Linked DNA regions of Nordella sp. HKS 07. The protein of the gene in region 1 interacts with the protein of each later gene in a pairwise test. Links are inferred from orthologs where the notes say so. Each region holds a gene or a part of one and is shown on either strand. Other genes may lie near its edges.

Region 1 (3,150 bases):
CGGCTCCGGCATCGCCATGCTCAGCTATCTGGGCTTCCAGACCGGCCGCAAGATCGCCGGTCGGGTCAACCGCATCTGCGCCTTCGATCAGGAGGAATTCCCCACCCACCCGCTCTATCACGGCAATACGTGGTTCGTGCCGTGGATTGGGCGCTACTTCCGCACCCGTGACTGGATCGATCGGAACATCCTGGGCTGAAGCTCTGGATCCCCGGCACTACGGGGCACTTGCTCAGCCGCAGCGCGCCTGCAGGGCCCAGACGCCGCCGTTGAATTTGGGCTCGCCGACGAGGCGACCTCTCTGACCGTCGGGACAAGCGAAATAGCCGAGCGAGGACGAAGCGATATTGACCGCATCCTTCTGGCTGTCGGGCTTCATCGGCGTCGTCGTCCCTGACACTTTCATGTCGAAGACCTTCATGGCGTCATTGTAGCTGTAGTTCAGCGCGTAATGCTTGCCGTTGTAGAAAATCGGCTCCGAGCGTGACTGCGTCTGGACGCTGCGCGGCCCGCCGGAGTTGATATCGATATTGCTCGACTTGCTGGAGCAGGCCGCGAGCAGGACGGACACACAAACAAGCACAGGCGCAGTAAGTTTCATGGCGGTTCCGGATGTCGGGGAAGGCCTGCGCATATAGGGGTATTCGCCCTCTATGTACAGGAATGAGGTTCAGTAGAAACACCGATTTAGAGCATCGGCCCGAGAAGCTCGTGGTCGGGCTTGACCCGACCATGCGTGCGGTCCTCGGACAGGCCGATGCGCAAAATCAAAGAGATAGAGCGCCGAGGTGATTCCGTGAGACCGCCCGGCACTCTAGTCGAACCGGCCCTAAGGGCAGACTGTGACATTTTTGCGAGGCTCCTCGACCTCTTTCCGGTGCCGTGGCATAGAGCGCCCACCATGGCCCCATTCGACGTCTCCTCCCTGCTCGCCCGCCGCGCCGCCCAATCAGATGAGGGCGCCATCGTGCGCATGTCGCAACGCGCCCGGGAGCTCCGGGCGAAAGGCCAGGATATCGCCAGCCTGACAATCGGCGAGCCCGATTTCGACACGCCCGCTTTTATCCAGACGGCAGCTACCGAGGCCATGCGCAAGGGCCTCACCCATTATTCGCCGGTCGCCGGCATACCCGAACTGCGCCAGGCGCTGGCGAGGAAGCTCAAGGACGAAAACGGGGTCGATTACGCCGCCAACGAGATTGTCATCGCCAATGGCGCCAAGCAGGCGATCGCCAATGCCGTGCTCGCCTTGATCGAGCCGGGCGACGAAGTGATTCTCCTGTCGCCCTATTGGGTCTCCTACGAGATCACGGTGCGCCTGGCGGGCGGTGTGCCCGTCATCCTCAAGGCCGGCGTCGAGGAGAATTTCAAGGCGCCGCCCGCCCGCATCGCCGCGGCGCTGACCGACAAGACGAAGCTCCTGATGCTGAATTCGCCCAGCAATCCGACCGGCGCGGTATGGAGCCGGGCCGAGCTCGACGCTCTGGCCGAGGTCGTCAAAGGCCATCCCCGCCTGATGGTGCTCTCGGACGAGATCTACGAATACATTCTGTTCGACGGCAAGATGACGTCCTTTGCGAGCCTGCCCGGCATGCGCGAACGTACGGTCACGGTAAACGGCTTTTCCAAGAGCTTCGCCATGACGGGCTGGCGGCTCGGCTATTCGGCAGGCCCCGCCCCGCTCGCTGTCGCCATGGCCAGGCTCCAGAGCGGCCTTACCGCCGGGGCCAATTCCTTCGTACAGCATGCCGCGCTCTCCGCACTGTCGGCGCCGCGCGACGATGTCGAGAAGATGCGGCAACGCTACGAGACGCGCCGCGACATGGTGGTCAAGGCGCTTTCCGCGATTCCGGGCCTGAAGCTCGCTCCCATTCCCGCAACGTTCTATGCCTTCCCCAATGTCGGCGCCTTCCTCGGCCGCAAGGTCGGCAATCACGTGATGGACAGTGTCGACGTGCTCTGCGACTGGCTCCTCGATGAGCATGGCGTAGCGACCGTGCCGGGTTCGGCTTTCGGCGATCCCAACTGCATCAGGCTCTCCTTCGCCACCGGCGAAGTGGAACTCGAGAAGGCCCTAGCCCGTTTCAGCGAAGGACTGGGCCGCCTTACGGCATAGCGATCCGCCTCTGTACTTCTTCCATCGCCGGGTCGCGCGCCGCCAGGTAGTCTGCGAAGGTTAGCGGCGCCTCTACTTGCGGATCGAGCGAACCGGGAGCTACGCCATAGGCGTAGTTGAACAAGAAACAATGCCCGATATCGGAAAGGCCGCAGCCCTTCTCCCAGTCATGAAAAGCAGTGGCGTAGCGCACGGGTATTTTCGAGTTGGGCAGCACCGTGCGGCCTCCATCCGCCCAGAATTGTCCGCGATCGCCCGGGGGGCCGCCGATCTGGAGCCCGCGCGCGCCCGCGAAGTATTTGAGCCGAGCCAGCATGGCGATGCCGGCAGCATAAGTGTTGGTCCCGGAGAGGATGAAGATGCGGCCGTCCTCGGGCACCGTCCTGGCAAGCCTGCGGGTAAAATCCGCCGCCAGCACGTAATTGCCGCTCCGATTGAAGCGCAGATCGACCACGACGTCCTTGACGCCTTTCGTCTTGATCTCCCCGAGCACGCCATCCAGATAGGTGGCGAGAGGCTCAGGCCAGGCGTTCTTGATGCGATTCAGCTGCATGTACAGAAACCCGCTGCCGGCCGGTATCTCATGCCAATAGGCCTGGTCGGGTCGTGAGAGATAGGCCGGCACTCGCCAGCGGCTGAGGACATGCGGCCAGCCGTCATCATTGGTGGCGATCGGAATCGGACTGAGGTCACGTACCGGCCAATAGTTCTTTCGCGGCGGCGCCTCCGGCTTGCCGCCGGACAAAGTGCGTTCGACCTCTGTCCCGTCCGCAAGACGCAGGCGCAGGCGACTCATGGCCGGGTTGTCGCCCAGCCCCGCCGCATTCAGCAGTTCGGGCGACACGAGGAGACGTGGCACATGATTGGCGAACAGGGTGTCTGCGCCGCCGATGAAGTTCCTGAGCTCGACCAGCAATCCCTCGACCGGGCGTCCGTCGACGGCAACGAGCTTAGCGCCCAGAATATCGACATTGTCATCCCGGGCTTTCACCACGAACAGACCGTCGGCGAAGTGTCCAAGACGGATCGGCAAG
Region 2 (3,229 bases), 3.0 Mb from region 1 along the record:
AGGATCGCCGTCACCGCCGTATAGAGCAGGCCGGTGGTGCCGAGGAGCGCGGGCAGAAAGGTGATCGGCACGAGGATGAGGCTGTAGAGCAGTATCTGCTTGCGCGTCTCAGCTGCGCCCGCGACATTCGGCATCATCGGCACGCCGGCGCGCGCATAGTCACCCTCGCGGAATAGCGCCAGCGCCCAGAAGTGCGGCGGCGTCCACATGAAGATGATGAGGAACAACGCGATCGAGGCGAGCGACACCGAGCCCGTGGCGGCGGCCCAGCCGATCATCGGCGGGAAAGCGCCGGCAGCCCCGCCAATGACGATATTCTGCGGCGTCGAGCGCTTGAGCCACATCGTATAGATGACGGCATAGAAGAAGATGGTGAAAGCGAGGAGTGCGGCCGCGACAATGTTCACGAGTAGCCCGAGAACGAGAACCGAGCCAATCGCCAAAGCGAGTCCGAAACCCAACGCCTCGCCCGGCAGGATGGCGCCCCGCGGCACCGGGCGGTTGGCGGTGCGCGCCATGAGCGCGTCGATATCGGCGTCATACCACATATTGAGGGCGCCCGAGGCGCCGGCGCCGACTGCGATGGCGAGCAATGCCACAAGCGCCAGCCAGGGATGGATGTCGCCAGGCGCGGCGACAAGTCCCGCCAAAGCGGTGAAGATGACGAGCGACATCACGCGCGGCTTGAGCAAGGCCCAATAGTCGCGGACCGTGCCCTGGCCGCCGAGAGTGGCGGCGCTCTTGTCGGAGATGTCGGCGTGAATATCGCTCATTCCTGACCTTCAATCAGCCGAGGCCGCTCGGGAGCGGCCTCGACTTGACGTCGTTACCGGATGACCGGAAGGGTGCTGAACTGATGGAAGGGCGGCGGCGACGACAGGGTCCATTCGAGCGTCGTGGCGCCCTCACCCCACGGATTGTCCGCAGCCTTTTGCTTCTTCGCATAGGCCTGGAACACGCCATAGAGGAAGATCAGCACGGAGAAGGCCGAGATATAGGAGCCGATCGAAGACACCCAGTTCCAGCCGGCATAGACTTCCGGATAGTCGATGTAGCGACGGGGCATGCCAGCGAGACCGAGGAAGTGCTGCGGGAAGAAGATCAGGTTCACGCCGATGAACTGGATCCAGAAATGCGCCTTGCCGATGCTCTCGGAGTACATGTAGCCGGTCATCTTCGGGAACCAGTAGTACCACGCACCGAAGATGGCGAAGACCGCACCGAGGGAGAGCACATAGTGGAAGTGCGCCACGACATAGTAAGTGTCGTGCAGCGAGCGGTCGGCACCGGCATTGGCGAGAACCACCCCGGTGACGCCGCCAACGGTAAACAGGAAGATGAAGCCGATCGCCCACAGCATGGGGGTGCGGAACTCGATCGAGCCGCCCCACATGGTGGCGATCCACGAGAAGATCTTAACGCCGGTCGGCACCGCGATGATCATCGTGGCGGCGACGAAATAGGCCTGCGTGTCGGCGTCCATGCCGACCGTGTACATATGGTGGGCCCACACGACGAAGCCGACGACGCCGATCGCGACCATGGCATAGGCCATGCCGAGATAGCCAAAGACAGGCTTGCGCGAGAAGGTCGAGACGATCTGACTGACGATGCCGAAGCCCGGAAGAATGAGGATGTACACTTCCGGATGGCCGAAGAACCAGAACAGATGCTGGAACAGCACCGGGTCGCCGCCCTTGGACGGCACGAAAAAGGAGGTGCCGAAATTACGGTCGGTGAGCAGCATGGTGATGGCGCCGGCCAGAACCGGCAGCGCCAGCAGAAGCAGGAACACCGTCACCAGGATCGACCAGACGAAGAGCGGCATCTTGTGCAGCGTCATGCCGGGCGCGCGCATGTTGAAGATCGTGGTGATGAAGTTGATGGCGCCAAGAATGGAGGACGCGCCGGCGATATGGAGCGCCAGAATGGCGAAATCCATCGCCGGTCCCGGCTGACCAGTCGTCGAGAGCGGCGGGTAGATCGTCCAGCCGCCGCCGACGCCATGGGCGCCCGCCGGGCCTTCGACGAACATCGAGATGAGCAGGAGCGCCAGTGCCGGCGGCAGGAGCCAGAAGGACACGTTGTTCATGCGCGGGAAGGCCATGTCCGGCGCGCCGATCATCAACGGCACGAACCAGTTGCCATAGCCACCGATCATCGCCGGCATGACCATGAAGAAGATCATGAGCAGGCCGTGCGCGGTGACGAACACATTGAACATGTGCTTGCCGGCGTCGATCGAGGCATCGGCCTCGCCGCCATAGACCATGGCCGCCAAGCCGTGGAAGATCTGGATCCCGGGCTGCTGGAGCTCGATGCGCATCAGGATCGAAAGGATACCGCCGATCACGCCGGCGAAGATCGCGAACCACAGATACATCGTGCCGATGTCCTTGTGGTTCGTCGAATAGACATAACGGCGCCATCCAGTGGGATGGCCGTGATCATCATGAGCGGTTGCGGCATGTGCCATGTTCGTAAACCTTCAATGTACTGGCCTCGGCGGCCGTCCCCTTATTTCTGAGCCAGCCGGCCCTTGGCCTTGAGCAGCGCGAACAGATAACTACGCGCCTCGTCAGCTCCGGCCGTCTTGATCTTCTCGGCCCAGGCGTCGAAATCGGCCTGCGACACGACATGGACCTCGATCGGCATGAAGGCATGATCCTTGCCGCACAGCTCCGAACACTGTCCGTAGTAGACGCCTTCCTTGGTCGCCTTGAACCAGTCCTCGTTGAGACGGCCCGGAATGGCGTCGATCTTCATACCGAAGGCAGGGATGGTCCAGGCATGGATGATGCCTTCCGGATCCGACGTCACATGCAGGCGGACAGTCTTGTTGACCGGCACGACGACCGGAACGTCGGTGGAGAGCAGCCAGGTATCGGTCGGCTCGAGCTTGTCCTTGGCCTTGAGATAGGCGGTGAAGGACACCTTCGCCGAGCCGTCCTCATTGGTGCCGAGGTCGGGATACTCATAGGTCCAGTTCCACGACGGGTTGCCGATGACCTTGATGGTCATGTCGCCCTGGGGCATGTCGCGCTGGAGATAAAGAAGGCGGAAGGACGGGATGGCGATGACCACGAGAATGACGATCGGAATGACCGTCCACAGGACCTCGATCGTCGTATTGTGTGTGGTCTTGGACGGGACCGGGTTGGCCTTGGCGTTGAACTTGACCATCACATAGATGAGCAGGCCAAGAACGAAGAGCGTGATGACCGTGATG

Evidence for each region.
Region 2: the proteins of G5V57_RS30580 (region 1) and ctaD interact in binary tests that used the Escherichia coli proteins (3 or more experiments, as listed by UniProt). The link is inferred for Nordella sp. HKS 07 from one-to-one orthologs.

What each region holds. Positions count from the first base shown.
Region 1 is NZ_CP049258.1:6,450,773-6,453,922, forward strand. What follows is about bases 178-3,008. They hold G5V57_RS30580 (pyridoxal phosphate-dependent aminotransferase), read left to right. Parts: upstream 178-901; coding sequence 902-2,116; downstream 2,117-3,008. Other genes in these bases: G5V57_RS30570 (FAD-binding oxidoreductase), read left to right, coding at 178-199; G5V57_RS30575 (hypothetical protein), read right to left, coding at 233-601; G5V57_RS30585 (hypothetical protein), read right to left, coding at 2,106-3,008. Outside these bases: more of G5V57_RS30570, read left to right, coding at 1-177; more of G5V57_RS30585, read right to left, coding at 3,009-3,149. UniProt on the Escherichia coli protein: Shows aminotransferase activity with methionine and histidine as substrates, and to a lesser extent also with phenylalanine.
Region 2 is NZ_CP049258.1:3,500,529-3,503,757, reverse strand. What follows is about bases 152-3,061. They hold ctaD (cytochrome c oxidase subunit I), read right to left. Parts: upstream 2,477-3,061; coding sequence 827-2,476; downstream 152-826. Other genes in these bases: coxB (cytochrome c oxidase subunit II), read right to left, coding at 2,518-3,061; G5V57_RS16445 (heme o synthase), read right to left, coding at 152-773. Outside these bases: more of G5V57_RS16445, read right to left, coding at 1-151; more of coxB, read right to left, coding at 3,062-3,229. UniProt on the Escherichia coli protein: Cytochrome bo(3) ubiquinol oxidase is the terminal enzyme in the aerobic respiratory chain of E.coli that predominates when cells are grown at high aeration.